Regions from separate parts of the Proteus terrae subsp. cibarius genome, predicted to be linked through region 1. Evidence: predicted binding sites of a transcription regulator. Region 1 holds the regulator's gene; each other region holds the start of a gene.
The links. Region 1 encodes sigma-54, which starts transcription at its own class of promoters, with help from an activator protein. Its sites were predicted from a motif close to GTTGGCACANNTTTCGCTNT; they were not measured.

Region 1 (10,504 bases):
TGGGTGATGATATCGAGATGCGTAGTAATGTTCAGTGTGGATCGCTGTTATTACCAGAAATGAGTATTGCTGGTGAGTGAATTTTAGACACTTATCGTAACCTTTAATCTCAGCCCGCAATGGGCTGAGATATCGCGTTTATCAGTGTGCTTTTCAATTTGATAAGATAAAAATAAGACGCGAACCTTCAGCTCTGCTTAACGGTGTAATTCACCCGCAGCTTCAGGTTGGTATAGAATTTCTAATACTTTAACCTTGGTTTCAAGGCCATTTGGTAGCTTCCAACTGATCTCATCATCAATCGCTAAACCTAGTAGCGCAGCACCCATTGGCGCCATAACGGAAAGTTCAGTAGTGCTATCTTTTAATGAAGCAGGATACACTAACGTACGAGTACGCTCTTCATTATTTTTTAAGTCCATAAAACGGACTTTGCTGTTCATTGTGACAATATTAGCAGGGATATCAGCTGGTGTAACAATGTCAGCACGATCTAACTCTTCATTCAATGCTTCAGCAATCGGGCTATCTGCAAATGCCGGTTGTTCAAGTAATGAATCTAAACGTTCTGCATCAAGTTCGTTGATGATAATTGTTGGCTTTGTCATACCACACTCCAATTTATTCCAATGCAAAACAACACCCCCACGGGTGAGGTGGGGGTGTTGTTAAACTCATATAAGAGATAATAGGCGGTTCTGTATAAAAAAGAAAGAGACAGTGATCACAGTCTCTTTCGGGTTATTTAGTTAAGAAATGCTAATCTATTGTTTTCTATTACGATTATTCTTCATCAAACCCCGATTCAAATAATGCGATAATAGCATCAATAGCTTCATTTTCATCACTACCAGTTACTTCTATATCAATTTGACTGCCTTGCTCTGAATCTAACATCAGCATAGCAATCACACTATCCGCTTGTGCTTCAACCCCTTCGTTGTTGCGTAAAATGACGGTTGATTGAAATGTTTTTACTAAATCAAACAACTTCATCGCAGGCCTTGCATGCATACCAAGTCGATTTTTAATCGCAACTTGTCGATATTGGGTCATTTGCGTTTTTCTAGTGTTCTGTGGCGTGATTGTACGTTTTTCCCTCTAGAACGGAAATAATCTGCGAGTTGCTCTGCAACATAAACAGAACGGTGTTTACCACCCGTACAACCAATCGCAACCGTCAAATAACTACGGTTATTGGTTTCTAACATCGGCAACCAAAGTTCAAGGTAGCTTCTAGTTTGATAAATAAAGTTATGAACTTCGGTGTGTCTATCTAAAAATGCCGCGACAGGGCGATCAAGACCTGTCATTGGACGCAGTTTAGGATCCCAATGTGGATTTGGTAAGAAACGCACATCAAAAACATAGTCTGCATCAATAGGAATACCATGCTTAAAGCCAAATGATTCAAAGACCATCGTCAGCTCACGTTCACGCTTACCTAATAAGCGAGTACGTAGCATTTCTGCGAGCTCATGAACTGACATCTCAGAAGTATCAATGATGAGATCAGCGCGTGATCGCAATGGCTCAAGTAGATCACTTTCGGTATCAATTGCCACTTCTAATGAAAGGTTCTTGGTCGAAAGAGGGTGAAGACGTCGAGTATCACTATAACGACGAATTAAGGTATTTCTATCTGCATCTAAAAATAAGAGTTGTGGAGAATATTCAGCGGGTAAACTTTCCAGCGCTTTTTCGAAGATCTCCGGCGATTCTGGCATATTTCGGACATCAATACTGACTGCGGCAGCAGAAGCATCACGTTCAGCCAGTGTTTTTGCGAGCTCAGGTAAAAGATCAACAGGTAAGTTATCAACACAATAAAATCCCATGTCTTCAAGCGCACGCAAAGCGACTGACTTACCTGAACCAGAGCGTCCGCTGACTATCATCAGCACCATGAGGTAGCTCCCCTATAATTTCCCAGTGATGAATATCATTCCACTGTATGCTATTCGCGTCCTACTAAACCCGTAGGGGTTATTCTGTGATAATCTGATAAAGCTCTTCATCACTTTGTGCGGAGCGTAGTCGGCGACATAAGTTTTTGTCTGCCAACTGTTTTGCAATCAAAGACAGTGTGTGTAAATGTTCCTTACATTGTGTCGCAGGAACGAGTAATGCGAACAACAAGTCGACAGGTTGATTATCAATAGCGTCGAAGGCAATAGGTTCGCTTAGGTGAAGAAACACACCAACTACTTTTTCTGTTTCATCACTTTCAATACGTCCATGAGGGATAGCTAACCCCCCCCCAATCCCTGTTGTACCGACTTTTTCACGCGTCAATAAAGCTTCAAATATCAGTGTTTCGGGTAAATTAAGTGCTTTTGCTGCACTTTCACTGATAATTTCTAACGCGCGCTTTTTACTCGTGCAATGTACATCATTATGCGTACATGCCAGAGAAAGTACGTCGCTAATATTCATCTTTGTATCGTTGTTCATTGTCTTATTCACTTAGACCAGCAAACCAGATGCCACAAAGTGACATCTGGTTTTTTGTTACTGATATTGATTAGGCGTTGGATTAAACCGAGTCATAAACAACGCAGTAACTTCGCCGATTGTATCCCCATTTTACAATGGGAAATGAATTAATGTTGTCTCAGTTTATCTTTGTGTTTGGTTAATTGACGAGCCAGCTTATCCATTAATCCATCAATTGCTGCGTACATATCTTCTGCTTCTGCAGAGGCATGCAACTCACCGCCATTAACTTGAATGGTCGCTTCCGCGATTTTATTAACTTTCTCGACTTTCAGGATCACCTGAACGTTATTAATTTTGTCAAAGAACTGAGGTAATTTCGCGCTTTTTGCTTTGACTGTATCACGCAGAGCATCGGTTAATTCAATATTATGACCAGTGATTTGAAGTTCCATAGTGTCTTCCTTCTCAATTATGCTCAAACCAACTCTTTGCGTTGATTTGAAGGCGGGATGGATAATGACTCTCTATACTTCGCAACAGTGCGTCGAGCAACTTGTATTCCAAGCTCTCCGAGCATATCAGCCAGTTTACTATCACTAAGTGGTTTCGCTGGGTTTTCTGCTGCGATTAGTTTCTTCACTAAAGCCCTGATTGCTGTTGAAGAGGCTTCGCCTCCGCTATCAGTATTCACATGGCTAGAGAAAAAATACTTCAATTCGAAAATTCCTCTTGGACAATGCAAAAATTTTTGCGTTGTCACTCGAGAAATGGTGGATTCGTGCATTTCAACCTGCTCAGCAATATCTGCTAACACAAGGGGTTTCATATGCTCTTCACCCAATTCGAAAAATGCTTGCTGTGTGTCAACAATGCAATGAGCGACTTTTAATAATGTCTCATTACGGCTTTCTAGACTTTTTATCAGCCATTTGGCTTCTTGTAAATTGTCACGAATAAATTTTCCATCGCTCTCATTTTGAGTCGATTGACCCAATGCCGCATAGGTCTCATTTATTCGTAGGCGAGGAATGCTATCTGTATTTAACTCAACTTGCCAGCGTTCACCTGATTTTTTTACCAGTATATCTGGAATAACATACTCTGACTCGCCTGTATCAATACTTAATCCGGGCTTAGGATCAAGAGACTGGATCATCTCAATAACAGATTTAAGTGTCTCTTCTCGTAACTTCGTTTGACGCATCAATTGGCGAAAATCACGGTTACCTAGCAACTCTAAATATTGGCTAATCACTAACTGCGTTTCTTTAAGATAAGGTGTTTCTGTTGAAAAAGCGGATAGCTGAATCAAAAGACACTCTTTTAAATCACGCGCAGCAACACCAATAGGATCAAAGCGTTGGATACGTTTTAATACAGCTTCGACTTCATCAAGCTCTAGCTCATCATCGCCCATTCCAGCAAGGATGTCATCTGTTGTGACAGTTAAATATCCTGTTTCATCAATAGCATCAATAATACTTATCGCAATTGCTCTGTCTGTTTCTGAAAATGGAGTGAGATCAGCCTGCCAGGTTAGATAATCTTGCAATGAAGTGGTTGTTTCGCCTTGATACAGTGGAAGTTCATCATCAGTATAGTCATTACTGGTGCCAGAAGGTGTGCCTGCGGTGTAGATTTCTTCCCATTGAGTATCTAAAGGGAGATCATCAGGCATCTCTTTTTGCTCTAAAGCATCCAGTGTATCGAACTCTTCAACTTCGTTTTCAGTTGTTGTTTTTGTGGAGTCTGACTGACTTTCTGTATGAGAGGTATCATCTGAAACGGGATCTTGTTGATCATCGTCTTGTTCTAGAAGTGGATTAGACTCAAGTGCTTGCTGAATTTCTTGTTGTAATTCAAGCGTCGAAAGTTGCAACAAACGAATAGCCTGTTGTAGCTGTGGCGTCATTGCCAGTTGCTGACTAAGACGAAGTTGCAGACTTTGTTTCATAATAATGCGATGAATCCTTTGCTGTAGTCATCCATGACAGAGTAAAAGTGAATCAAAGATTACAGGCGGAAGCCTTCACCTAAGTAAACACGTTTAACTTGCTCATTTTCAAGAATTTCTTCTGGTGAACCATGAGCAATAAGGTGACCTTGGCTGACGATATAAGCACGTTCACACACATCTAATGTTTCACGAACGTTATGGTCAGTAATCAGTACACCTAGTCCATAATCACGTAGATGCTGGATAATTTTTTTAATATCTAATACGGAAATAGGGTCAACACCTGCAAAAGGTTCATCTAATAAAATGAATTTAGGGTTTGCGGCCAATGCCCGTGCGATTTCAACACGACGGCGTTCACCCCCTGATAATGATTGCCCTAAGCTGTTACGTAAGTGGCTGACATTAAACTCTTCGAGCAGCTCTTCTGCACGGTCTTTTCGTTCTTCAGGCGTTAGATCATGGCGGATTTCTAAGATCCCCATAATGTTGTCATAAACGCTTAAGCGTCTAAAAATAGACGCTTCTTGAGGAAGATAGCCAATGCCTTTACGTGCTCGTTCATGTAACGGTAACAGCGTAATGTCTTCATCATCAATTGTAATACTACCTGCATCACGAGCTACAATGCCAACAACCATATAAAATGTGGTTGTTTTACCTGCACCATTGGGTCCAAGTAAGCCGACAATCTCACCTGAATTAACGTTTAGGCTCACATCACCGACAACGGTGCGCCCTTTGTATGCTTTTGCTAAATTTTCAGCTTTTAACAGCGCCATAAAGTGTTACTTACCTTTGTTGTTAACACCAGGGCCTTTCTCTTGCAACTGGGAAGGCAGTAAAACAGTAGTCACTTGTTTACCTTTACCGCTAAAAGCTTCCATTTGCTGAGTTGGGACGAGATAAGTGATCTTATCACCGGTGATATTACTGTCTAATTGTTCAAGATAGGCTTTACCCGTTAAGGTCATTAACTCTTTATCCATTTCATAGGTCATTTTCTCGCCACGACCTTTGATAGGTTTACCATCATCTTGTAACTGATAAAAAGTCACAGGGTTACCAAACGCTTCTATTACGATCCTTTTGGAGTCACCGCCTGGGCGTGTGACAACAACTTTATCAGCACGAATATCGATAGAACCTTGTTTGATCACAACATTTTGCGTAAAGGTTGTGACGTTTTTTTCTAGATCAAGCGACTGTTTCTCTGAGTTCACAACAATAGGTTGTTGTGTGTCATCTTTAAGCGCCATCGCAGGTACACTTATCGCTAAAAGTGTACCGATAATCAGTGTATTACGGATTTTTTGATTCATTAGGGATCTCATAATAGGTGTTTACCTTTTCAATCAGCTCTGCACGTTTCTCGCGCAGATTGCCTCGCATTTTTAAGCCGACTGATTTCAGTCCGACGCCGATAATAGTCACTTCATCATCAGAGGAAACATCCTGTGTATCCAAATTTGCAATAGCATTGTCTGTGCTTATTCTCTGTAGCTGAGAATCATCCGTTAAGCTATCAATTTGAACATCGCCATAAAGATAGAGCATTTTACTGTTTGTTAGCTTGGCTTTATTTGCGCGTACTGTCCATGTTGCATCCCCTGTCGGTGAATAGGTAGTTAAGACAGGGTTAGTAAACCATGTAAACTTTTGCTGAGCATAGTTTTTGACATCATCAGCAACAAGTTTATATCCGAGTATACCTGTTGGCTCGTAAACAAAAGATATCGATGATTTGGATTGATAGGTTGGCTGACCATCATCAACAATCTCACCATCACCGAATTCAGTGTTATTAGTATAGTTCCAGCCAATCAGCCCGAGGGCGATAATGGCAAGAATTAAGGTAAACCAGGATTTTAATTTATTCATTCTGTATCGTTATACGTTAAATCGAAAGACCTTTAGCTTCTTCAAGCCGACCTTGCGCTAAAAGGATTAAATCACACAATTCTCGTACTGCACCACGACCACCCGCAATGCGTGTCACGTAATTTGCACGAGGTGTAAGTAATGGATGTGCATCAGCCACGGCGACAGAAAGTCCCACTTTTTCCATTACAGGTAAATCAATCAGGTCGTCACCAATATAGGCTGTTTGTTCAGATTTAAGGTTTAGTGTATCTAACAGTTGTTGATACGCCAAAAGCTTATTATGCTGACCTTGGTAAAGATATGTAATGCCAAGGGTTTTAGCACGATCTTCTAACAGTTTAGACTGACGACCTGTAATGATAGCAACCTCAATGCCAGATGTGAGCAAACAACGGATGCCATACCCATCACGGACATTAAAGGCTTTTAATTCTTCGCCATTATTGCCCATGTAAATGAGTCCGTCCGACATCACACCATCAACATCACAAATCAGCAATTGGATTTTTTCTGCTTTTTTGATGATTTGCTCACTTACTGCACCATAACAAGTTTCTATCATTGTATTCATTTTTATCCTTCGAACGTTATGAATAGCTTATACAACACCAGCCTGTAATAAATCATGCATATGTAAAACACCTAACAGGATATCACTATCTTGTTCTGTTACTAATAGGGAGGTGATATGTTTTGCTTGCATTAAATTCAGTGCTTCAACCGCCAAACAATCGGGGCGAATACGAATACCGCCTCTTGTCATAACATCTGATATTTTGGCATTGTTAAGATCTATCCCTAAATCAAATATTCTTCGTAAATCACCGTCAGTAAAGATGCCGTTGATCAGCATACTATCATCACAAATAACGGTCATACCTAATTTTTTACGGGTTATCTCGACAAGAGCTTCACGTAAAGTGGCGTCTTTAGTGACGCGTGGAATATCCGCTTCTTTATTCATTAAATCACTGACATGAAGGAGTAATTTACGACCTAATGCCCCACCTGGATGAGAAAGCGCAAAATCTTCAGCAGTAAAACCACGGGCACGTAACAGTGCGATCGCGAGTGCATCACCCATTACCAAGGTTGCGGTTGTACTGGTTGTTGGTGCAAGTCCTAAAGGACAGGCTTCTTTAGGTACTTTGATACAAAGATGAATATCAGACGCTTTCCCCATTGTACTTTGAGGAGTGCGTGTCATACAAATCAGTGTTATCTGTTTACGTTTAAGTACTGGGATCAGCGCGAGGATCTCGCTGGCTTCACCTGAGTTTGAAATTGCCAGAACGATATCTTTTTCTGTCACCATGCCTAAGTCACCATGGCTTGCTTCGCCGGGATGAACAAAGAAAGAAGGTGTTCCTGTGCTGGCGAATGTAGCCGCAATTTTATGTCCAATATGGCCAGATTTACCCATACCCATAACAATGACTCTACCTTGGCAGTGGAAAATTTTTTCACAGGCAAGAGTGAAGTCATCATTGATGTATTGTTCTAGTTCAGCTAACCCATCACGCTCAATATGAAGGACTTTTTTACCTGCTTGCTGAAAATCAAACTCGGTCATTTTTTTGTACCATTTATTTTAGGTTAAGAGAGAATGTGCGACGCACAACACCGTAATATAAACAATAAAGCAAACTAACAAGAATATCCCTTTTCCTCGATTAAGACGTCGTTTACGTCCTAATGAAAAGAGAGAAAACAGTAAACTGGCGACAACAAGCACAGCAAAGCTAAAATAAAATGTGTTGATATTAAATGTGCTTGGTGAGAGTAATGCTGGCATTCCTAACACAAAAGTTAGATTGAAAATATTAGCGCCTATAATATTCCCTAATGCTAATTCATTCTCGCGTCTTAGTGCTGCCACAATAGTTGTGGCTAATTCAGGTAGGCTTGTTCCTATAGATAGCAAGGTTAAACCAACAAAAAAGCCACTAAGATGATACTGTTGCATTAAAATAAAGACATTATCCAATATCATTTGAGTAGCAACTGGAATAATAAGTAAAGCAATAACAACCCAAAAAAGTGCAACAGAATTACGGGGATTTGTTTGTAATTCGAAACGCGTTAAGGTTTCTAAAGGTAATACGTGACGCTCTTGCGTGAGTGTTTTATGCATCGTTTTTATCATTAGAAAGATGGATGCAAAACCAATAAAAAAGAGTAGCGTGCCTTCTCTAAGCCCTAAGTTTCCGCTAGAAACGATAATGCCAACGAGCATGATGACTATAATCATCAAGGGAAGCTCTTTTTTGAGCACTGCGGATTGAATGTTCATGGGATAAATCATCGCGCCAATACCTGCGATGAGAAGAAGGTTGGTGAGTGTAGAGCCAATGGCTGTCCCGATAGCAATATCAGGCAAATTATGCACAGCTGCATCGGTTGAAACAAAAAGCTCAGGCAGTGAAGTACCTGTGCCTACAATTAAGATACCGATAACGGCGGGTGGGATTTTTAACGATTGCGCAAAAACGCTCGCACCATAAACTAATCGGTCTGATGCATAAACGAGTAACATCAACCCAAAAATTAAAAGAGACAAAGTAATCAACATGCCATCAGTTTTCCAACAATGAGCGAATAAAGAAAAAACCAATAAGACAGGGCTGATAAAAAAAACATATTGTCAAAAGGTTTTGCTAATTAACCGTATTTTGACTAGCCAAGCACGAAAAGTAAAATTAACCGTGCAATAAATTGCTAAATAGTGGTGATTTCTTTGTAACATAGCGAATGACCTGCCAAAATAGCGTAAAAATTCGTTTATGCAGATAGGCTTGAGGATGTTTTATTCATGAACGCACAATCTAACAATCTAATTGAAGTGCGCAATATGAACTTCACTCGCGGTAGCAGAAAGATCTTCTCAGAGATTAATCTTGTTGTACCAAGAGGAAAAGTGACTGCGATTATGGGCCCTTCAGGGATTGGTAAAACAACCTTGTTACGCCTAATGGGAGGACAAATCCTTCCAGATAGTGGTGAAATTTGGTTTGATGGCGACAATATTCCTGCGCTATCACGCTCTGCGTTGTATCAGGCAAGAAAGAAAATGAGTATGCTTTTTCAATCAGGTGCACTGTTTACAGACATGAATGTGTTTGAAAATGTGGCATTTCCACTAAGAGAGCATACAAATTTACCTGAAGCATTGATCCGTACAACGGTGATGATGAAACTTGAAGCTGTAGGTTTACGTGGTGCGGCAAGTTTAATGCCTTCTGAATTATCAGGAGGAATGGCGAGAAGGGCTGCATTAGCAAGGGCTATTGCGCTTGATCCTGAACTGATTATGTTTGATGAGCCATTTGTTGGGCAAGATCCTATCACTATGGGTGTACTTGTTAAGTTAATTGATGAGTTAAATCATGCGCTTGGTGTGACCTGTGTTGTAGTTTCCCATGATGTGCCTGAAGTGTTAAGTATTGCAGATTACGCCTATATTGTTGCAGAGCAAAAAGTCATTGCTCAAGGTAGCGCACAAGAATTACAGGATAATCCAAATAGGCAAGTAAGACAGTTTTTAGATGGTATTGCTGATGGCCCTGTACCTTTCCGTTTTCCTGCGGGAGATTATCAGGACGACCTATTAGGACGAGGAAATTAGTACGTGGTAAATTTATTATCTCGCATTGGTGTTAGAGCGTTAGCGATTTTTGCAACCTTCGGTAGAGCAGGCATCATGCTCTTTCGAGCATTAGTCGGTAAGCCTGAATTTCGTAAACAGTGGCCTCTGTTACTGAAGCAACTGTATAACGTCGGCGTTCAATCCTTATTAATTATCATGGTGTCTGGCCTATTTATTGGCATGGTGTTGGGATTACAAGGCTATCTTGTTTTAACAACCTTTAGTGCTGAAGCTAGTCTTGGCATGATGGTCGCACTTTCATTGTTAAGAGAATTAGGCCCAGTCGTTACAGCATTATTATTTGCGGGGCGTGCGGGCTCGGCTTTAACAGCTGAAATCGGCTTAATGAAAGCCACAGAACAAATTTCTAGTTTAGAAATGATGGCCGTCGATCCTTTAAGACGTGTCGTTGCGCCCCGTTTTTGGGCGGGTCTTATTAGTATGCCATTGCTTTCACTTATTTTTGTTGCCATCGGTATTTGGGGGGGAGCAATTGTAGGTGTGGATTGGAAAGGGATCGATGAAGGCTTTTTCTGGGCATCTATGCAAGGTGCCGTTGAATGGCGACTCGATTTAGT
Region 2 (10,504 bases), 770 kb from region 1:
CAACAAATACTCAACTCAGTGATACAAAATGGCGAAATAATTAATCACCGATAATATTGATCTTTCGCAGGAGCACGGATTGCTCCCTTTATAAAAAGCGTTACAATGCGCTATTGCCCTTTTCTTTATTGTGGAGTTTTCATGTCTGACGAAGATTTTTCCCCTGAAAAAATATCTTTAAATGCGTTTCAACAATCTCCTTTAACTGCACTTGAAGATAACAGCACACTGCTTGTGTGTGATGACAACAAAACTCCGCTGTTCTATTGCCTTTCTAAAGAAGACTACGATGCATTGATTGAACGAGTTATGGATGCTGAACTTGCAGCGATCGTACTTGAACGTCGCCAAAATAAATTAGATGAACTTGATTTAGACTAATCTTATCGATGTATAATTTGTCTTAAATAGAACAAACAAAAAACACCCTTTCAGGTGTTTTTTGTTTTATCGCGTCTTCAAAAATGAACTTAACGTTTTTTCTTTTTACGGCCAGGCTGAACAAAACGCTTACGGGAATTATTTTCCGTTTCTTTGGTTTTTGTTTGAGGAATATGAATACCCAATGCTTTTGCATTACTACTGATTTGTTTTTTCGGCTTATTTTGCTTTGGCTTTGGTGGTGCTTCAGAAGTTGATTTTTCAATCGCTTCAAATAAGGTAATTAGTTCATCATCGGTCAAATCACGCCATTCACCAACAGGCAATCCCGATAAACTCACATTCATAATACGAATGCGTTCAAGCTTAGTGACTTCATAACCAAAATATTCACACATACGACGAATTTGACGATTTAATCCTTGAACTAAGGTAATACGAAACACCATCGGCGCTTCTTTCTTAACCTTACATTTCTTGGTTTTTTGTCCCATGATAGGAACACCAGCACCCATTCCATGAATAAACTCATCTGTGATCGGCTTATTCACTGTCACAAGGTACTCTTTTTCGTGATCATTACCTGCACGTAGGATTTTATTCACTAAATCGCCGTGGTTGGTCAGGAAAATCAATCCTTGTGAATCTTTATCTAAACGTCCAATTGGGAAAATACGAGTACTGTGGTTAACATAGTCAACAATATTATCTTTTTCGCCATCATCTGTGGTACTGACAATACCCACTGGCTTATTCAGTGCAATCAAAACCAGCTCAGAGTTATCCTGTGCTTCAATCAATCGACCATTGACTTTGACTTCATCACCAGCAAATACTTGGTCGCCAATACTGGCGCGTTTGCCATTAATAAGGACAAGTCCTTGCTCAATATAACGGTCAGCCTCACGGCGTGAGCAGATCCCGCTTTCACTGATATATTTATTAAGACGAGTAGATAAATTGGTGTCCATGCTTCCCTCCGTAAACTGCGAAATATACATCAATTGGATAGCGATAGAAACACTATAAAATAAGCATCAAAGTATAGATTGATTATCCCCACACTTTAACGTAAGAAAAATAACAAAAATGTCTGTAAGAATGGTAAAAAATAGATTAAATTCAATACATTACAAAATACACGCTTAACACTGCTTATTTTGTGAAGGTAAAACAATATAAGTCCCACTAAAAACAGCACCGACACCTTCATCACCACAAATATCAACATCTAGCTTAATGCGGGCCTTACTGCCCTTCGCTAATCGCCCTAAATCCCCGCTTAAATTTTCCATATCTGCAACGGCTGCAGGGCGTCCTGATACAGGTTTGCGATAACGAATATGAGCATCCACCAGCACAATATCACCTTGCAGCTTATGCTCTCGCATTAATAGCCAAATCAATCCCCAACCTGTTAATGTTGCGAGTGAAAATTGGCTTCCTGCAAAAATAGTGTAATGAGGGTTTTGGTTTCCCGCTTCTGGGATAGTGGTATAAAAACGAGTTCCCGTATATTGAGTAATACGTAATCCCATTTTCTCACTTAAAGGTATATGTTGGTGCCACTGTTTTTGTAATTCAGCACACCAATCTGGTCGATGAAGAATGTCATCTAAAGACTCAATACTTTTTTTCATAAAAAAGTGCTTAATGGGTGTGGTTTGAGGGCCAGTGACTAGACCACAATTTTCATAACCCAATTTTTCAAAGAAGTTTACAGACTCTTCTCTTGCACTACACACGATCCGTTTTATACCTTCTTGGCGAGCCAATGATTCTAGCGCCATAGCGACAAGAGTGCCTAAGCCTTTACCTTGTGCATCGGTACGTACTGCCATAAAGCGGATAGCGCCTTCGTTATCCGCATTAATATAAAGCCGTCCAATCGCGACAGGTTGTCCAGTTTCATCGACAACCATTTGGTGATGAGCAAAGGTATCATAACCGTCTTTTTCAGAGCCTTCTGGTTGATGTAGAGGTTTACGAAGCATTTCCCAGCGAAAAGCATAATAGGCATCAAATTCCGCCTCTGTTTTTGGGGTTCGCAAATGGTACATATCAGAGCTCCTTTTAACATCACTATATGTTCGACGTTATACCTGCAACCAAAAGGTGACTGGACCGTCATTAGTCAGTGTGATTTGCATATCCGCGGCGAATTGGCCTGTTTGTGTTTCTAAACCTTGTTGCTGACATTGTTCTATAAAGTAGTGGTAGAGGTTTTTCGCTAATTCAGGGGGCGCACCATTCGAAAAACCAGGGCGCATTCCTTTTTGTGTTTCTGCTGCCAGTGTGAATTGAGAGACGACTAATAAACTACCACCTGCTTGTTGCACATTTAGGTTCATTTTATCGTTTTCATCGCTAAATATGCGATAACCGCACACTTTTTCACATAATCTTTTGGCTTTCTGTTCGTTGTCATCTTTCTCTACACCTAATAAAACCAACAAACCTTGATTAATAGCGCCGACTGTTTCACCAGCAATATCTACTTTTGCCTGTGTCACTCGTTGAATTAACGCGATCATACTCTCTCCAAAATAAATCAATAAAAAAGGATAACAAATTCAATCCATTGTTATCCTTACAATAGCATTATTCTTCTACAGGGAGAGAAAAATCATAATCTTTGAAATAATCAATGACTGTTTGTTTATCAATAACATGTACACCTTTCATACCCACAGCAATAGCTGCATCAACATTGGCTTTCACATCATCAAAGAAAACGGCATCTTGTGCTTCAATGTCTTCAGACTGTAAAACATACTTATAAATTTCAGGATCAGGTTTTCTCATACCGATATCTTGAGATAGATAGAGGAAATCGGCGGAGGCTGCTATTTCAGGATAGTGTTCAGGCCAGTAATTTTGATGTAAACGATTAGTATTTGATAACACCACAACCCGATGTCCTTGCTCTCTTAACTTATTCATTATATCAATGACTTCAGGGCGTAATGCGACGAAAATAGCTTGCCATCCTTCTGCAAACTGTTCAAAGCTTAAATTCATTTCTAATTCTGAACTGATTTCTTCTGCAAATTCGATGTCTGTAATATTACCGCGTTCGTGTAATTTAAAGATCTCTCCTGTGGTGAAGTTCTTTTTTATGTTCGCTAATGGAACACCACTGAGTTTACTCCATACTGCGAATACCCGGTTAAAATCGATATCAATAATCACATTACCCATATCAAAGATATAAAGCATAAATCCTCTCCATAATAGAAAACTCATTTTACTTTAATCATAAATCGCTTTACTGAACAGGCTTAAACGCTAAAAAGTACAATAATCACACTTAATTTTTTTGTAAAACATAAAACCAGAATAGGTGAAGATGAAAAATGAGACTAAAAGCATCATTATCTATGATGCATAATAGGGTGGATGATGACTTTTGATATTGATACCAGAAAAAAACACTTAAGTTGTAAATGTAAGTTGAGGAATAAAAGATAAGAAAAGAGATGAAAGAAGAGAAGAGAAAAACTTATGCGGTGGCAAATTTTCCACCGCATTCGTCTTATAGTACAACTAGTACCATATACTCTAAATAATTTAAGTTACAGCTAGGCGACTAATTAAGCGCAGCCAATTCTGTAACTTGAAGTATGACGAGTATAAACTCAGGGCGCTAACGCGCCCTAAGAATTATGTTATCAGAATAACGAATTAGTCTTTGCTACGGTAAGCCCGACGACGATCGTTTTCTGACAGATAACGCTTACGCAGACGAATAGACTGCGGAGTAACTTCAACTAACTCATCGTCATCAATAAATTCTAATGCTTGCTCTAACGTTTGCTTAATGTGTGGCGTCAGTGTTGTCGCTTCATCCGTACCAGAAGCACGCATGTTAGTCAGCTTTTTACCTGTTAAGCAGTTTACTGTTAAGTCATTAGAACGAGTATGAATACCAATGATTTGGCCTTCATAAACTTCTGCACCATGAGTAACAAATAATTTACCACGATCTTGTAAGCTATACAGTGCGTAAGCAACGGCTTTACCTTGACCATTAGAGATCATAACACCGTTATTACGACGACCGATTTCACCTGGACGAACATCATCATAGTGACTGAATGTTGCATACAGTAAACCAGTACCTGATGTCATAGTCATAAATTCAGTACGGAAACCAATCAGACCACGGCTAGGAATAATGTAGTCTAAACGTACACGTCCTTTACCATCTGGTTGCATATCACGCATTTCGCCTTTACGCTCACCCATCGCTTGCATCACATCACCTTGGTGTTGTTCTTCAATGTCGATAGTAACTTGTTCGAAAGGCTCTTGTTTACGACCGTCAATATCACGGAAGATAACTTTAGGACGAGATACACCTAATTCGTAACCTTCACGACGCATATTTTCAATCAGAACTGACAGGTGAAGCTCACCACGACCTGATACACGGAATGCATCTGGATCTTCAGTTTCTTCTACACGTAATGCTACGTTATGGACTAACTCTTTTTTCAGACGATCTAAAATCTGACGAGAAGTCACAAACTTACCTTCACGACCACAGAAAGGTGAAGTATTAACACAGAAATACATGCTAACAGTTGGTTCATCAACGGCTAATGCAGGTAATGCTTCAACAGCACCTGTTTCACAGATCGTATCAGAAATATTCAGTTCACCTAAGCCTGTGATTGCGATGATATCGCCAGCTTCAGCAACATCTACTTCGATACGTTCTAAGCCTAAATGACCTAACACTTTACCGACTTTACCGTTACGAGTATTACCTTCGCTATCGATGATAGTCACTTGCTGGTTAGGTTTAACCTTACCACGCTTGATACGACCGATACCGATAACACCTAGGTAGTTGTTGTAGTCCAACTGAGAAATTTGCATCTGGAATGTGCCTTCCAGATCAACTTTTGGTGGCTCTACATATTTGACAATAGCTTCATATAACGGAGTCATATCTTCAGCCATGTCATTGTAATCTGTTCCCGCAATACCGTTTAATGCAGATGCATAGATAATTGGGAAATCAAGTTGTTCGTCAGTTGCGCCTAAGTTTACGAACAGGTCAAATACCTGATCAACAACCCAGTCTGGACGCGCACCAGGGCGGTCAACTTTATTGATAACAACAATTGGTTTTAAGTTGTTAGCAAACGCTTTTTGTGTCACAAAACGAGTTTGTGGCATTGGGCCATCCATCGCGTCAACCAGCAATAGAACGCAGTCTACCATAGACATAACGCGTTCTACCTCACCACCGAAGTCGGCGTGTCCTGGGGTATCTACGATATTGATACGATAGTCATTCCATTTAATCGCTGTATTTTTCGCAAGAATAGTAATTCCGCGCTCTCTTTCGAGATCATTTGAGTCCATCACGCGCTCAGCAACGGTTTCACGTTCGCCGAACGTACCAGATTGCTGTAGTAATTTATCGACGATAGTTGTTTTACCATGGTCAACGTGGGCGATGATGGCGATATTACGCAAGTTTTCGATCACAAAATTTGCCTCAGGCATTGTAGAAATAAGCGCAGTATTGTACACGCTTTAGACGAGAGACTAAACAAGATCACAATAATGATTGCTTAACAATATGCAATTAATTGAATTGTGATCCTTTTCACGCCTCAGAATTTAGTAGCATCCGTTCGATTGCACCAAAACAGTGCAACTAATTAGGCTTAATTTGCACCAACTTTGTGCAATAATTAAAAAATCACAGGAGATATTCTACACTAAACTTCATCAATACAGTATATATCCCTTTTTAGATAAGTTGGCATGCTTTTCGCAATAGAATTTAGGTGAGCAAAAAATTCACCGAAAAATGTGTAAGGCCACTGCACTCAATAAAACCATTCGCCAGGAGAGTTCCTATGTCCCTTGAACATGTATTATCCATGATTGAAGAACATAAAGTTAGATATATTGACTTACGTTTCACTGATACCCGCGGTAAAGAACAACACCTTACTATTCCGGCTCATCAGGTTAACGATGATTTCTTTGAAGAAGGAAAAATGTTCGATGGTTCTTCTATTGGTGGCTGGAAAGGCATTAACGAATCAGACATGGTACTGATGCCAGATGCAACAACCGCAATGCTTGACCCATTTTTCCAAGATCCAACCCTGATTATTCGTTGTGACGTTTTAGAACCTGGCACAATGAAAGGTTACGATCGCGATCCACGTTCTATCTCAAAACGTGCTGAAGACTTTTTAAAATCAAGTGGTATCGCAGACACAGTGCTGTTTGGACCAGAGCCAGAATTCTTCCTGTTTGATGATATTCGTTTTAAAAACGATATTTCAGGTGCTTCTTACGCTATCAATGATATTGAAGCGGCTTGGAACACTAACACGAAATATGAAGACGGTAACAAAGGGCACCGCCCAATGGTTAAAGGGGGGTATTTCCCACTGCCGCCTGTTGATTCATCACAAGATATTCGTTCTACCATGTGTAACATTATGGAAGAAATGGGCTTAGTTGTTGAAGCTCACCACCATGAAGTAGCAACTGCTGGCCAAAATGAAGTGGCAACCCGCTTTAATACTATGACCAAAAAAGCAGATGAAACCCAAATTTATAAATACGTGGTACAAAACGTCGCTCACGTATTTGGTAAAACCGCGACCTTTATGCCGAAACCATTAGTTGGTGATAACGGTTCAGGTATGCACTGCCATATGTCACTGTCTAAAAACGGCGTAAACCTGTTTGCAGGCGACAAATACGGCGGATTATCTGAAATGGCGCTGTATTACATCGGCGGTATTATCAAACATGCTCGTGCATTAAATGCATTTACTAACCCAACTACTAACTCTTACAAACGTTTAGTTCCAGGTTTTGAAGCACCTGTAATGCTGGCTTACTCTGCACGTAACCGTTCAGCGTCAATTCGTATTCCAGTTGTTGCTAGTATGAAAGCACGCCGTATTGAAGTACGTTTCCCAGATCCGTTAGCAAACCCTTACCTTGCGTTTGCTGCGCAGTTAATGGCTGGTCTTGATGGGATTATCAATAAAATTCACCCTGGTGATGCTATGGATAAAAACCTCTATGACTTACCACCAGAAGAAGCGAAAGAGATCCCAACTGTCGCAGGTTCATTAGAAGAAGCATTAAATACATTAAATGCAGATCGTGAATTTTTAACTCGCGGTGGCGTATTTACTGATGATGCTATTGATGCTTACTTAGAGTTATTACGAGCGGATGTTCAACGTGTACGTATGGCTCCGCATCCTCTTGAATTTGAAATGTATTACAGCGCTTAAGACTATTTTTACTAATAAACACTTAAGCCTAGATGTAAAACTGTTTTTTTTGCCGTGAAGCTATTTTGCCCATCTTCGGATGGGCACTTTTCTCCCACTTAAGGAGTCAGTCTTTTCACTTACGCATTGGTTCATTAATGTAATAAAGGTAAGATGCACTAAAATGGTGCAATGGGGTATTCAATATGGAAACGGCAGACTTACCTGACAACACATTAATTTTAGACTCACTGATACACTCTGTATTAGTTATCAATAAAGAGTTTATTATTTGCTACGCAAATCATTCTGCGTTACAGGTTTTAGCACAAAGCCGTCGAAAATTATTTGAAACGCCTTTCACTGCCCTTTTCAGCTATTACTCTTTTGATGCTGATTTAATGCGTGAAACATTAGCGAATGGACAAAGCTTTACCGACAATGAAGTGATATTGGTTGTCAATAACCAACCACACACAATGTCGCTCAGTGCCCAACCTATTTCCGAGCAACATATTTTGCTGGAACTGGCGCCTATGGATAGTCAACGCCGGTTAAGCCAAGAGCAGATCCAACAAGCCCAGCAAATGGCTGCTAGGGAATTGGTTAGGGGGCTGGCACATGAAATAAAAAATCCATTAGGAGGATTACGGGGCGCGGCTCAGTTGCTGGCAAAATCCTTACCTGATCCAGCATTAACGGAATACACGCAAGTCATTATTGAACAAGCTGATCGCCTACGTGTGCTGGTGGACAGATTACTCGGCCCTCAACATCCAGGGACAAAAACACATCAGAGCATTCACCATGTTGTTGAGCGCGTTGCTCAGCTTATTTCACTTGAATGCCCTGAAAATGTCACCTTACTAAAAGATTACGATCCGAGCTTACCTGAGTTATCTCATTACCCAGATCAAATAGAACAAGTACTCCTAAATATTACACGTAATGCGTTACAAGCCGTTGAAAAAACAGGAGGGACGATTATTTTACGTACCCGTACTGCTTTTCAAGTCACACTTCATGGCGAACGCCATCGCCTTGTTGCTCGCATTGATGTGATTGATACCGGTGATGGTATTCCTCCTCATCTGCAAGATACACTTTTTTATCCCATGGTTAGTGGTCGAGAAGGTGGCAATGGGTTGGGGTTATCTATTGCACGTAATTTAGTGGATCAGCATGCTGGTAAAATTGAATTTACTAGTTGGCCCGGAAATACTGAATTTTCTATTTATTTACCAATTAAGTAGGAGATAACCAATGCAAAAAGGAAATGTATGGGTTGTTGATGATGACAGCTCTATTCGCTGGGTACTTGAACGCGCTATTTCTCGTGAAGGTCTGTCATGTAAAACCTTTGAACATGCGAATGATGTACTTAATGCACTTAATGCAGAAATACCTGATGTATTGTTATCAGACATTCGCATGCCTGATATTGATGGTTTATCTCTTCTAAAAATAATTAAAGAACAATACCCAACTCTGCCCGTGATTATTATGACAGCACATTCTGATCTCGATGCTGCTGTTAATGCTTATCAACAAGGGGCATTTGATTACTTACCAAAGCCGTTCGATATCGACGAAACGTTGGCATTAATTGATCGCGCCATTACTCATTATCGTGAGCAAAAACAACCGAATACCAATGAAACTTCGTTGCAATCAGTTTCAGATATGATTGGTGAAGCTCCTGCAATGCAAGAAGTTTACCGTATTATTGGTCGGCTCTCTCGCTCTTCAATTAGTGTACTGATTAATGGGGAATCAGGGACAGGGAAAGAGTTAGTGGCACATGCATTACATCGCCATAGCCCAAGGGCTTCCTCTCCTTTTATTGCCTTAAATATGGCAGCCATCCCTAAAGATTTGATTGAATCAGAGCTTTTTGGTCACGAAAAGGGTGCATTCACAGGGGCTTCTCAAGTACGTCAAGGCCGATTTGAACAAGCGAACGGTGGCTCATTGTTTCTTGATGAAATTGGCGATATGCCTCTCGATATTCAAACACGTTTACTGCGGGTTCTTGCTGAAGGGCAATTCTATCGAGTCGGTGGTTATGCCCCTGTAAAAGTCGATGTGCGTATTATTGCCGCTACACATCAAGATTTAGAAAAACGAGTTCAAGTAGGCGATTTTCGTGAAGATCTCTATCATCGGCTCAATGTAATACGCATTCAGTTACCTCCATTACGCGATAGAACCGAAGACATTCCCAGCCTAGCGCGCTATTTTCTACAAAAAACAGCTAAAGAATTAGGTGTCGAAACCAAAGTGCTTCATCAGCAAAGTTTGCAAATAATGATGGAATACAACTGGTCAGGTAACGTCAGACAATTAGAGAATGTGTGTCGCTGGTTAACCGTAATGACGGCAAGCCAAGAGATTATGCCTCAAGATTTACCACAAGAAATTCGCCAACCAGATGAGAAAGCCAAAAATATCAGTCGAATTGCATCTTCTCAACATTGGTCACAACATCTTTCATTATGGGCAGATGAAGCATTAGGGGAAGGGAAAGAAAACATCTTAACAGATGCCCTACCTCAATTTGAACGCACGCTATTACTTAGTGCCTTGGCATACACACAAGGGCATAAACAAGAGGCAGCAAGATTATTAGGTTGGGGTAGAAATACATTAACCCGTAAATTAAAAGAGTTAGGGATAGAGGAATATTGATCCTCTACCCTCTTCATCGATTAAATAACACGCGAGAATTGGCGTTGGCGCATTTGATTTCGTAAATAAGTATCAAAACACATACAGATATTACGAATAAGCAAACGTCCTCGTGGTGTAACTTGAATACCATCTGCTGTTATTTCAACTAAACCGTCATCCTTCAT
Region 3 (10,504 bases), 210 kb from region 1:
TGAAGCTGCAAAAGTTCCTGCATTCCGTGCAGGTAAAGGCTTAAAAGACGCAGTTAATCAATAATAGTTGAACTTATTTTCTGCCAATTTGTTATTAGTTTAACGTTATGGATAAACAGAAAACGACTCAATTAAAAAATGAAGCGCATCTTTTTGAGATGCGCTTTTCTTTTTTTAGGTTATAAATCACGATTAAACCTTGTATTCTCTGGCGATAAGACGTGAAACTGAAGTAGTCATTTGATAGAATGATCCGTCGTTCTATAACTGAAATAGACAACAATGAATGATTCAGTGATGAGTTAAATGGTTATCGTAATCAATGAATCAAATAATGCTGTTTAGTTTTTTCTTAGTTATAGAAAGTGCGTGTTAAGACTGCGCATTAATACGGGAATGGCTGTTTTTAATGATTGTCGCGTGTCGCGACATTTTGATATTAAGCCAGCATGGGCATATTATCTTTTCGCTGTGCTCAAAATAGTCGTGTAACACCCATAAAAATAATTTTTATTTCACCAAACGGAGCCTCGTCTCGTTATGATGGACAACATTCGTTCCACTGCTAATAATCCATTTATAAAGATATTATTAGCTGTGATCATCCTTTCCTTCGTCCTAACTGGTGTGGGCGGATATCTCTTTAGTTCAGGCGTTAATGATGCTGCTGAAGTTAACGGATATAAAATTAGCCGTTCTCAATTAGAGCAAACTTATCAGCAACGTCGTGCTCAATTACAACAAGATATGGGTGAAAATTTTGCTGCTCTTGCTTCATCGGAAGACGGTCAGAAACTTATTCGCCAACAAGCGCTTGATATGCTGATCAACCAAGCATTACTTGATCAATTTGCACAAAATCTGGGTATTTCAGCCGGTGATCAGCAAATTAGAGATGCTATTTTTGCACTTCCTTACTTTCAAACTGACGGCAAATTTGACAATAAAAAATATGTCGATTTATTGAGAGGCAATAATATTGATGCTGACGCCTTTGCAGAAGGTATTCGTCAAAACCTTATCAATCAGCAATTAAAATTTTCTATTCAAGGTACAGATTTTGCCTTAGATAGCGAAGTTAAAGAATTTGCAGGCTTAATGCTACAAAGCCGTAATGTACGTTTAGCATCATTAGATATTCAGCCATTCCTTGAAAAAGAAACGGCATCTGATGAAGAAGTGAAAGCGTTCTATGAGCAAAATAACCAAATGTTCATCGCGCCAGAGCAATTTAAAATTAGTTATATCCAATTAAATGCTCAAAAAGATTTTAATAACATCAACATTACTGATGAAGAAGCGAAGGCTTACTATGATAGTAATATTGATGAATTCACAGCTACAGGACAAAAACAATACAGCATCTTAGTATTAGCAGACGAAGCGGCAGCTAAAGCGGCAGAAGAAGAGCTGAAAAAAGGCGCTGATTTTGTTTCGTTAGTGAAAGAAAAATCTATTGATAGTTTCTCTAAAAAACAAAATGGTTCTTTAGGTTGGATAACTATCGGACAAGAATTACCCGAGCTGGCTAATGCAAGTTTGACAGAAAAGGGCCAAATTTCTGAGCCTGTTAAAATCAGCAATGGTTACGCAATTTTCCGCCTTGATGATGTTAAACAATCTGTTGTAAAACCATTTGATGAAGTGAAAACAGATTTACTGGCAAAAATGCGTGAAAATAAAGCAATTGATGATTTCTTCGCATTACAACAAAAAGTGAGCCAAGCTGCGTCTAACGATAACGACACATTAGCGCCTGCCGCTAAAGCGGGCAATGTAACTGTTGTTAATACTGATTGGTTTGATGAAAACACAGTTCCTGCACCATTAAATAATGAAAAACTCACCCAGTTAATTTTTGGTGGTTCATTAGTGGATGAAAATGGCCCAACAGGCATGAATTCAGATATGGTGACGTTAGGTAATGACAGCGCATTTATCGTGCGTGTAGAAGGTTATAAGCCTTCAGCAAGCCAACCATTAGATAAAGTACGTGATCAAGTTGTTATGCTGGTTAAACAGCAAAAAGCATCACAAGCAATGAATGCACAGGCTCAAAAACTTTTAGCTGCATTGAAAGAAGGCAAAGGCGAAGAAGCACTGAAAGCTGCTAATATTTCGTTTGGTAGTGAAGAAAGCATTGTTCACTCATCTGCAACAGATGTAGTACAAACTGCTATTTTCTCTATGCCAAAACCTGCTGAAGGTAAAAAAGAGTATGGTATGACTAATGTGCCTGGTACCAAAGTCGTCCTCATTCAATTAGACAGCGTAACAGATGGCAAACCAACATCTGAACAACTAGAGTTTATGACTAATCTCTATCGTGCTCAGATGGGCGAAGAAGCGTTACAACTCATGTTACGTGATCTAAAAGATAACGCTAAAATTGAAATTTTTGATAAAGATTATCAATAATCAATTTTGAATTATTACATTGAAAACCCAGCATAAAGCTGGGTTTTTTTATGGTAGCTATCCTTGAGAATTTAAATAATAACTCCGCCTCTCAAAAAACTCATGTTTGAGAGCAAGCCCGATAATTTTTTGTAATACTTTTTTTATTCATTTTTATTTTTCGTGATTTCTCGTGGTTTTATTTTTATGTAATTGCTGATTGATCAATATATTGGCATTCTTCTTCTGCATTCAGAAATCTCTGTATGTCATCGAATTTGAAATTATTGAGTAAAAGGAAATTATGATTATGAAGATGGATAAAAAAATGTTGTCAGGTTTTATGGCCTCTATTTGCCTTGCTTTGGGATTAGGTCTTTCTCCTCTCTCTTATGCAGAGGAAGCCCCGGCTTCAACACCAACGGTTTCAATCGAAACTCACACCTCAGTTGATCGTGATGCTAAAGAAAATAAAGCCAACACAGAAGGTAAAGTTAATTTAAATACGGCAACAGTAGATGAGCTAATGGGATTAAAAGGAATAGGAAAAGCGAAAGCGCAAGCCATTATTGATTATCGCGAGCAGCTAGGGCGTTTTACCACTGTTGATGAACTTGAAAAAGTTTTTGGAATTGGTATGAAGTTGGTTGATCAAAATCGTGATTTTATCGTTATTAATTAAGGTGTTCATTCTTATACGATGTTGAGTATAAGTGACAACAGAAACGTGAATATTAATTGAAAATCCCCGTGTTTCTCTTTGATTTTTTTGATAAGAGAAACACATTTTCTTAGCGTTTTTTTGTTCTGAAAGAGAACGAAATAAATCTATATCAGAAATTACTAAACTTATTTTCTTGGCTATATTTATGGTATCGCAAAAAAACTTTATAAAAAGTTTATTAGAATAATCAAGAGGTAATAAATTGATATGAGTACATTAATTAAAGTTTATGGCTTCCATTTAGATGTTTTTGAACATGTGAATAATGCACGTTATCTTGAGTTTTTAGAGCAAGCCCGGTGGGATTGGATTGAGCAACATTTAGATTTTGATTGGTTTAAGCGCAATGGCTTGGCGTTAGTGGTTGCTAATATCAATATTAATTATCGCTTACCTGCAAGTTTAGGTGATGAGTTACTGATTGATTGTGATGTTGCTGAAGTGGGGATTAAAAGTGGCGTACTTTCTCAGAAGATCGTGAGAAAAAAAGACGGCGCACTTATCTCTGATGCATTAATCACATTTGTTCTTGTAGATATTAACACTAAAAAAGCCCTGACATTAACAGATCAGTTAAGAGAGAAGCTTGAGTATGTACGTCAATCATCCTAATACACAAAGAGAGTATTAGAGATCTCTCAGTCAATGTTATTAGCCTAATCAAATATGATTTAATGCAGTGATAATGTTTGATGAATTATCACTGCATAAGCAAATAGAACGGCGGGGAGTCATGATAATAAGCAAAGTAATTATGATGATTATTTAAGGCCCACTTTCTGTTTCATTGCCTGCATAATTGATGTTTTATCGGCTAAGTAAGTGCTTAATCCGCGTTGTCTTAAATGGCAGGCTGCACATTCACCACAGCCATCACCTTGAATACCGTTATAGCAAGTTAAAGTTTCATGACGAACGAAATCTAACTTCTTATAGTAATCAGCAAGGGCCCAAGTTTCAGCTTTATCTAACCACATTAATGGTGTGATAAATTTAATATCACGTGCAATACCTAAGCTGACAGCATGATTCAGTGCTTTTACAAATTCATCACGACAATCAGGGTAACCAGAGAAATCAGTCTCACAAACACCGGTGATGACACTCTCTGCACCAATTTGATAAGCGTAAATTGCAGCTAAAGTAAGGAAAAGGATATTTCTACCCGGTACGAAGGTACTTGGAATATCACTTTCTTCACTTTCTTTGAAATCAGGAACAGGAATATTGTCGCGAGTTAGGCTACTGATAGCGAGTTCATTGAGTAAACTTACATCTAAAACTTTATGCGCAGTTGCTCCCAGTAATTGACTAACTTTTTGTGCTACCTCAATTTCTTCTTTATGGCGTTGACCATAATTAAACGTAATGCAATGTACTTCATCGTACTTTTCTAATGCTTGAATAAGGCAGGTTGTCGAATCTTGTCCACCACTAAAGACAACGACCGTTTTTTTCATCAGAATACTCCTGAATATTGAATTTCTATAAGGATTAGTACGCATAAAAGTACATATATTATGGCAATTTATTACCGATTTATCATTAGATGATTACTCTTATAGTAAGGGGCAGGTTATCATTATTTTTTGTAGGGGCATATTTTGAAGGAGTATCTATGTTAGATAAGATTGACCGTAAACTATTAGCGCTGTTACAGGAAGATTCAAGCCTCTCACTGAATACTTTGGCTGAGGCTGTTAACCTAACCTCAACACCTTGCTGGAAACGATTGAAAAGACTAGAGGATGAAGGGTATATTCGTAAGCGTGTTGCCCTGCTTGATAGTGAAAAAATCGGGCTAGGTTTAACAGTTATTGTTATGATTAGAACACAGCAACATAATAGCGAATGGTACGAACAGTTTGTTTCATTTGTTAAGCAAATGCCAGAAGTACTGACATTCTATCGAATGGCGGGTGAGTGTGATTATCTAATGCATGTTGAAGTAGTAGACATGAAAAGTTACGACCTATTTTATAAGCGTATGGTTAATGGCGTACCGGGTCTTATTGATGTGACTTCTAACTTCGCAATGGAAAAAATTAAATACACAACGGCAATGCCGATACCTGAATAAGATTCATCTTTACCAACTGGCACTTTTATTTTTTTGTATAACCTTAGGATTTAAGGCGTGGCTCTATTTTCACAGCTCAGTTGGTATTTCCTCAGTGAATGGCGTCGTTATGTAGGTGCCATTTTCTTATTGATGGTTATCGCAGTATTACAGGTGATCCCCCCGAAGATTGTAGGGATCATTGTGGATGGTGTCGATAACCATAGTCTGACATTTAGCCAAGTGATGAATTGGATTGGTGTGATGGTATTAATTGCCCTCGCAGTTTACCTTTTACGTTATTTTTGGCGTCTTTGGTTATTTGGTGCATCTTATCAACTCGCAGTGAAACTGCGGATGCAAATTTACCAACAACTTAACCAGCAATCCTCTTCATTTTATCACCGCTATCGTACAGGTGATTTAATCGCACGTACCACCAATGATGTTGATAAAGTCGTTTTTGCAGCGGGCGAAGGTGTATTGACCTTAGTGGATTCTATGGTTATGGGGCTTGCTGTGCTTGTCATGATGAGTATTCAGTTAAGTTGGGAACTAACACTAATTTCATTATTACCTATGCCAATCATGGCAATTTTAATTAAGCGATATGGCGATAAACTACACAGCCGCTTTAAAACCGCACAGGCATTTTTCTCTTCACTCAATAATCAAGCACAAGAAAGCCTGAGTAGTATTCGCATGATCAAATCATTCGGGCTAGAGCAACAGCATGCCTCTCGTTTTGATGATGTTGCAAAAGAAACTGGACGTCAAAATATGCGTGTTGCACGAATTGATGCGCTATTTGATCCTACTATTTTCATGGCTATTGGTTTTGCTAATTTACTCGCTGTGGCCGGAGGTAGCTATTTTGTTATTAATGGCAAAATGACATTGGGTGAACTAACCAGCTTTGTAATGTATTTAGGTCAAATGATCTGGCCAATGCTGGCATTAGCATGGATGTTCAATATTGTTGAGCGTGGTAGTGCTGCTTATAGCCGGATTAATAGTTTATTGGATGAAAAACTCGATATGGTTGATGGTGAATTATCACCAAAGCAAGGTCGAGGTGTGTTATCTGTTGATATCAAACGTTTCCAATATCCCGAACAAACAACAGAAACACTGAAAAATGTTCATTTCACATTATCACCCGGTGAAATGTTGGGTGTTTGTGGAATGACTGGAAGTGGAAAAAGTACATTACTTGCTGTTATTCAACGACTTTATGATGTGACTGAAGGTGAGATTTGTTTTCAATCTATACCTATTTATCAATTGAAACTTGATGAATGGCGAGCACGATTGGCCGTTGTTAATCAAACACCTTTCCTATTTTCAGATACCATCGCGGGAAATATTGCCTTAGGGCATCCTGATGCGACAAAAGAAGAAATAGAGTCTGTTGCGAAACTGGCAAATATTCATGAGGATATTTTACGCTTACCGGAAGGATATCAAACACAAGTCGGTGAAAAGGGCGTGATGTTATCTGGTGGACAAAAACAGCGTATTTCTATTGCTCGAGCACTATTATTGGATGCTGAAATTTTATTATTAGATGACGCTCTATCCGCTGTTGATGGACAGACTGAATATCAAATTTTGCAAAACTTGTCGCAATGGCGAAAAGACAGAACGTTAATTATTAGCGCTCATCGCTTATCTGCATTAGTTGGTGCTACTAATATTTTAGTTCTAAAACAGGGTGAGATTATAGAGCAAGGTACACATCAGCAATTAATTTCAATACCGGGTTGGTATCAAGATATGTACCATTATCAGCAATTAGAGGCCGCGCTAGATGACGATGAATAAAAATAAATCCGTTAAAGCGCTATTACCTGCATTAAAGCGTCTTTTGACTTATGGTAAAAACTATCGCAAGCCTATGGCATGGGGTGTCATTATGTTGTGGGTAGCTGCCATTGCAGAAGTGGGGGGCCCATTAATTGTTGGTTATTTTATTGATGCAAAAGTTGCCACAAATAATGTGGAGTTAATGTCATCATTAGGCCTGGCGTTAGCTTTCATCCTTTTACAGGTGATCGCTGCCACACTTCACTATTATCAAGCTATTGTGTTTAATCATGCGGCAGTTGGGGTTGTACAACAATTACGCACTGATGTAATGAGTGCGGCACTAAAACAGCCATTAAGTGCTTTTGATAATCAGCCTGTAGGGCAATTAATTTCTCGTGTAACAAATGACACTGAGACGATTAAAGATTTGTTTGTGAACGTGTTACCAACATTATTCCGAGCAATTGCTTTAGTGGTTGTAATGCTGATCGCCATGTTCTTATTAGAATGGCAAATGGCATTAATCGCGATGACAATCTTCCCAGCAGTTATTGGTGTAATGATGCTTTATCAGCGACTGAGTACGCCGATAGTTCGTAATGTACGTCATTTTCTTGCCAATATAAATGATGGTTTCCATGAAGTCATCAATGGCATGTCAGTTATTCAGCAATTTAGGCAACAAGCTCGATTTGGTGAAAGAATGTCAGATGACAGCTGGCAACATTACCAAGCACGTATGAAAGCGTTAAAACTTGATGGCCTGTTATTACGTCCTTTACTAAGTATGCTCTCTGCGTTGGTTCTGTGTGGTTTATTAATGCTGTTTGGGTATCAAGGCAGTGCTGTTATTGGTGTTGGGGTTATTTATGCATTTATTAGTTATTTAGGTCGATTAAATGAACCTTTGATCACCCTGACATCTCAGCAGTCGATTTTACAACAGGCGGTTGTCTCTGGTGAGCGTGTTTTTGAACTAATGGATGCTCCTTTGCAGCGCTACGGTTCATCATCACACACCATCACCCAAGGTAATATTGACGTTAACTCTCTTTGGTTTGCGTATCGTGATGAGCAATGGGTATTAAAAGATATCAATTTAACTATTCCTGCTCGTCATTTTGTCGCATTCGTTGGGCACACAGGAAGTGGCAAGAGTACTTTAGCTAGTTTATTAATGGGAAATTACCCTTGGCAAAAAGGGAGTATCTTTTTAGATAATCAACCGTTAGAAGCGTACTCTCACGCCGCATTACGCAGTGGTATTGCGATGGTGCAGCAAGATCCTGTTTTATTATCTGGCTCACTGCATGACAATATTACATTAGGGCGTGAATGTGATGAGTTACATTTATGGCAGGTACTAGAGACAGTACAACTTGATCAGTGGGCTAAAGCCTTACCTGAAGGGCTACAAACAGAACTTGGTGAGCAAGGTAGTCGCTTATCTGCTGGACAAAAGCAGTTACTTGCATTGGCTCGTGTACTATTAATACCTCCTCGTATTCTTATTCTGGATGAGGCAACAGCAAATATTGATTCAGGAACAGAACAAGCCATACAAAAAGCGTTAAAAGTGGTTAGAGAAAAAACGACACTGATTGTTATTGCTCACCGACTTTCCACTATTATTGAAGCCAATGAAATTGTGGTGCTTCATCGTGGTGCAATTGTCGAGCAGGGCGGTCATACTAAGTTACTCTCACAAAAAGGCCGATACTATAATATGTATCAATTACAGCAAGTCAGAGAGTCTTTACAAGAACAAGATCCTATTGAAGTAGAATAATAACCTTAAATAAAAAATATAATTTTAAAGGGCACATCATTTTTATGTATGTGCCCTTTTTTATTTCCCGATTATCTTGCTTTGAGCAAAATAGCCGTCATATTTTTGCACCAATTCGGTGAACCTTTTCACTTTAATAGTTTTAAATATTTATTTTCTTATAAATATCAATCAATTAAATAGTGGCATATCTTTTGCTTTGCTATATAGGCTTTGCTCTTTCAAATATCGACGAGGTTTATATGAAATATATCATCGCCATTATTAAGCCATTTAAATTAGAAGAAGTACGAGAGTCACTCTCTGAGTTAGGCATAAAGGGAATGACAATTAGCGAAGTAAAGGGATATGGGCGACAGAAAGGACATGCAGAGTTATATAGAGGAGCAGAATACGAAATTAATTTTCTTCCCAAAGTAAAAATAGAACTCGCTATTTGTGATGAACAACTTGAGCCTGTTATGCAAGTGATTATGCAAGCGACGGATACAGGAAAAGTAGGAGATGGAAAAATTTTTGTTTTGGAATTATTGCAGGCAATCCGTATTCGTACCGGTGAATCTGGTGATGAAGCTCTTTAAAGGAGATATTCGATGAAACGCTTACTTTCTTTGCTATTAATGTTAGTGCTTACACACTTTTCTTCATCTGTATTTGCAACTGAAACAGTGACTGTTGATAAAGCCGATAATGGTTTTATGTTGATATGTACTGTTTTGGTTTTCTTTATGACTATACCTGGTATCGCCTTATTTTATGGAGGATTACTAAGAAGTAAAAACGTACTTTCTTTGATCACACAAGTGATGATGATCTTTAGTGTTGTGGTCATTCTTTGGATAACTTTTGGCTACAGTTTGGCTTTTACTGTGGGCAATAAAGTCTGGGGTGGGTGGTCACTTACTTTTTTGAATAACGTATCACTGGATTCACTCTCTGGTTCAATTAATCAGTACGTGCATGTTGCTTTTCAAGGATCGTTTGCGGTTATCACTGTTGCATTAATTGTTGGAGCATTAGGAGAGCGCATTCGTTTTTCTGCATTGCTTATTTTTACGATTATTTGGTTCTCTTTTTCTTATATCCCTATTGCTCATATGGTATGGGGAGAAGGTGGTTGGTTAATCGATGATGGTGCATTAGATTTTGCTGGGGGAACCGTCGTACATATTAATGCTGCTATTGCAGCTCTTGTTGGTGCTTACTTACTTGGTAAACGACGTGATAGTCAGCATATAGCGCTTAAACCTCATAATTTACCCATGGTTTTTACAGGTACGGCTGTACTTTATATCGGTTGGTTCGGTTTTAATGCAGGCTCTGCTGGCAGTGCAAATGCGATTGCGGCTTTAGCGTTTTTAAATACGATAGTTGCAACTGCGGGAGCCGTACTTTCTTGGACTGCATCAGAATGGATAACCAGAGGTAAGCCCTCTATGTTAGGTGGTTGTTCAGGTTGTATTGCAGGGTTAGTGGCGATTACGCCAGCTGCTGGCACTGTTGGCGTGATGGGCGCTTTATTTATTGGTGTAATGGGAGGAATTATTGGGCTTTGGGGGGTTGTTGTTTTAAAACGCTGGTTAAAAGCCGATGATGTTTGTGATGTTTTTGGTATTCATGGTACTTGCGGTATTGCAGGTTGCCTATTAACTGGGATATTTACAGCTTCATTTTTAGGTGGTGTAGGGTATAGCGATGGTATGACACTGAATAAACAGGTTTTAAT

Region 2: a site for sigma-54 is predicted at 6,160-6,179, ahead of glnA (glutamate--ammonia ligase). Genes of this name have one in related genera too.
Region 3: a site for sigma-54 is predicted at 8,960-8,979, ahead of glnK (P-II family nitrogen regulator). Genes of this name have one in related genera too.

The regions. Positions count from the first base shown of each region.
Region 1 covers NZ_CP047349.1:511,520-522,023, forward strand. The annotation lists gene pmbA (metalloprotease PmbA) at 1-80, shown strand, start outside; gene rnk (nucleoside diphosphate kinase regulator) at 198-608, opposite strand; gene npr (PTS phosphocarrier protein NPr) at 784-1,056, opposite strand; gene rapZ (RNase adapter RapZ) at 1,053-1,907, opposite strand; gene ptsN (PTS IIA-like nitrogen regulatory protein PtsN) at 1,987-2,454, opposite strand; gene hpf (ribosome hibernation promoting factor) at 2,604-2,891, opposite strand; gene rpoN (RNA polymerase factor sigma-54) at 2,915-4,393, opposite strand; gene lptB (LPS export ABC transporter ATP-binding protein) at 4,453-5,178, opposite strand; gene lptA (lipopolysaccharide ABC transporter substrate-binding protein LptA) at 5,185-5,718, opposite strand; gene lptC (LPS export ABC transporter periplasmic protein LptC) at 5,699-6,277, opposite strand; gene kdsC (3-deoxy-manno-octulosonate-8-phosphatase KdsC) at 6,294-6,851, opposite strand; gene kdsD (arabinose-5-phosphate isomerase KdsD) at 6,879-7,853, opposite strand; gene GTH25_RS02515 (calcium/sodium antiporter) at 7,872-8,852, opposite strand; gene mlaF (phospholipid ABC transporter ATP-binding protein MlaF) at 9,093-9,905, shown strand; gene mlaE (lipid asymmetry maintenance ABC transporter permease subunit MlaE) at 9,909-10,504, shown strand, end outside.
Region 2 covers NZ_CP047349.1:3,682,519-3,693,022, forward strand. The annotation lists gene GTH25_RS16865 (AsmA family protein) at 1-54, shown strand, start outside; gene GTH25_RS16870 (hypothetical protein) at 142-381, shown strand; gene rluF (23S rRNA pseudouridine(2604) synthase RluF) at 471-1,352, opposite strand; gene fabY (fatty acid biosynthesis protein FabY) at 1,527-2,441, opposite strand; gene dtd (D-aminoacyl-tRNA deacylase) at 2,478-2,915, opposite strand; gene yihX (glucose-1-phosphatase) at 2,983-3,600, opposite strand; gene typA (ribosome-dependent GTPase TypA) at 4,066-5,901, opposite strand; gene glnA (glutamate--ammonia ligase) at 6,261-7,670, shown strand; gene glnL (nitrogen regulation protein NR(II)) at 7,856-8,902, shown strand; gene glnG (nitrogen regulation protein NR(I)) at 8,913-10,337, shown strand; gene hemN (oxygen-independent coproporphyrinogen III oxidase) at 10,358-10,504, opposite strand, start outside.
Region 3 covers NZ_CP047349.1:725,607-736,110, forward strand. The annotation lists gene hupB (nucleoid-associated protein HU-beta) at 1-64, shown strand, start outside; gene ppiD (peptidylprolyl isomerase) at 541-2,418, shown strand; gene GTH25_RS03355 (ComEA family DNA-binding protein) at 2,708-3,079, shown strand; gene GTH25_RS03360 (acyl-CoA thioesterase) at 3,329-3,733, shown strand; gene queC (7-cyano-7-deazaguanine synthase QueC) at 3,883-4,581, opposite strand; gene GTH25_RS03370 (Lrp/AsnC family transcriptional regulator) at 4,740-5,201, shown strand; gene GTH25_RS03375 (SmdA family multidrug ABC transporter permease/ATP-binding protein) at 5,259-7,004, shown strand; gene GTH25_RS03380 (SmdB family multidrug efflux ABC transporter permease/ATP-binding protein) at 6,991-8,778, shown strand; gene glnK (P-II family nitrogen regulator) at 9,021-9,359, shown strand; gene amtB (ammonium transporter AmtB) at 9,372-10,504, shown strand, end outside.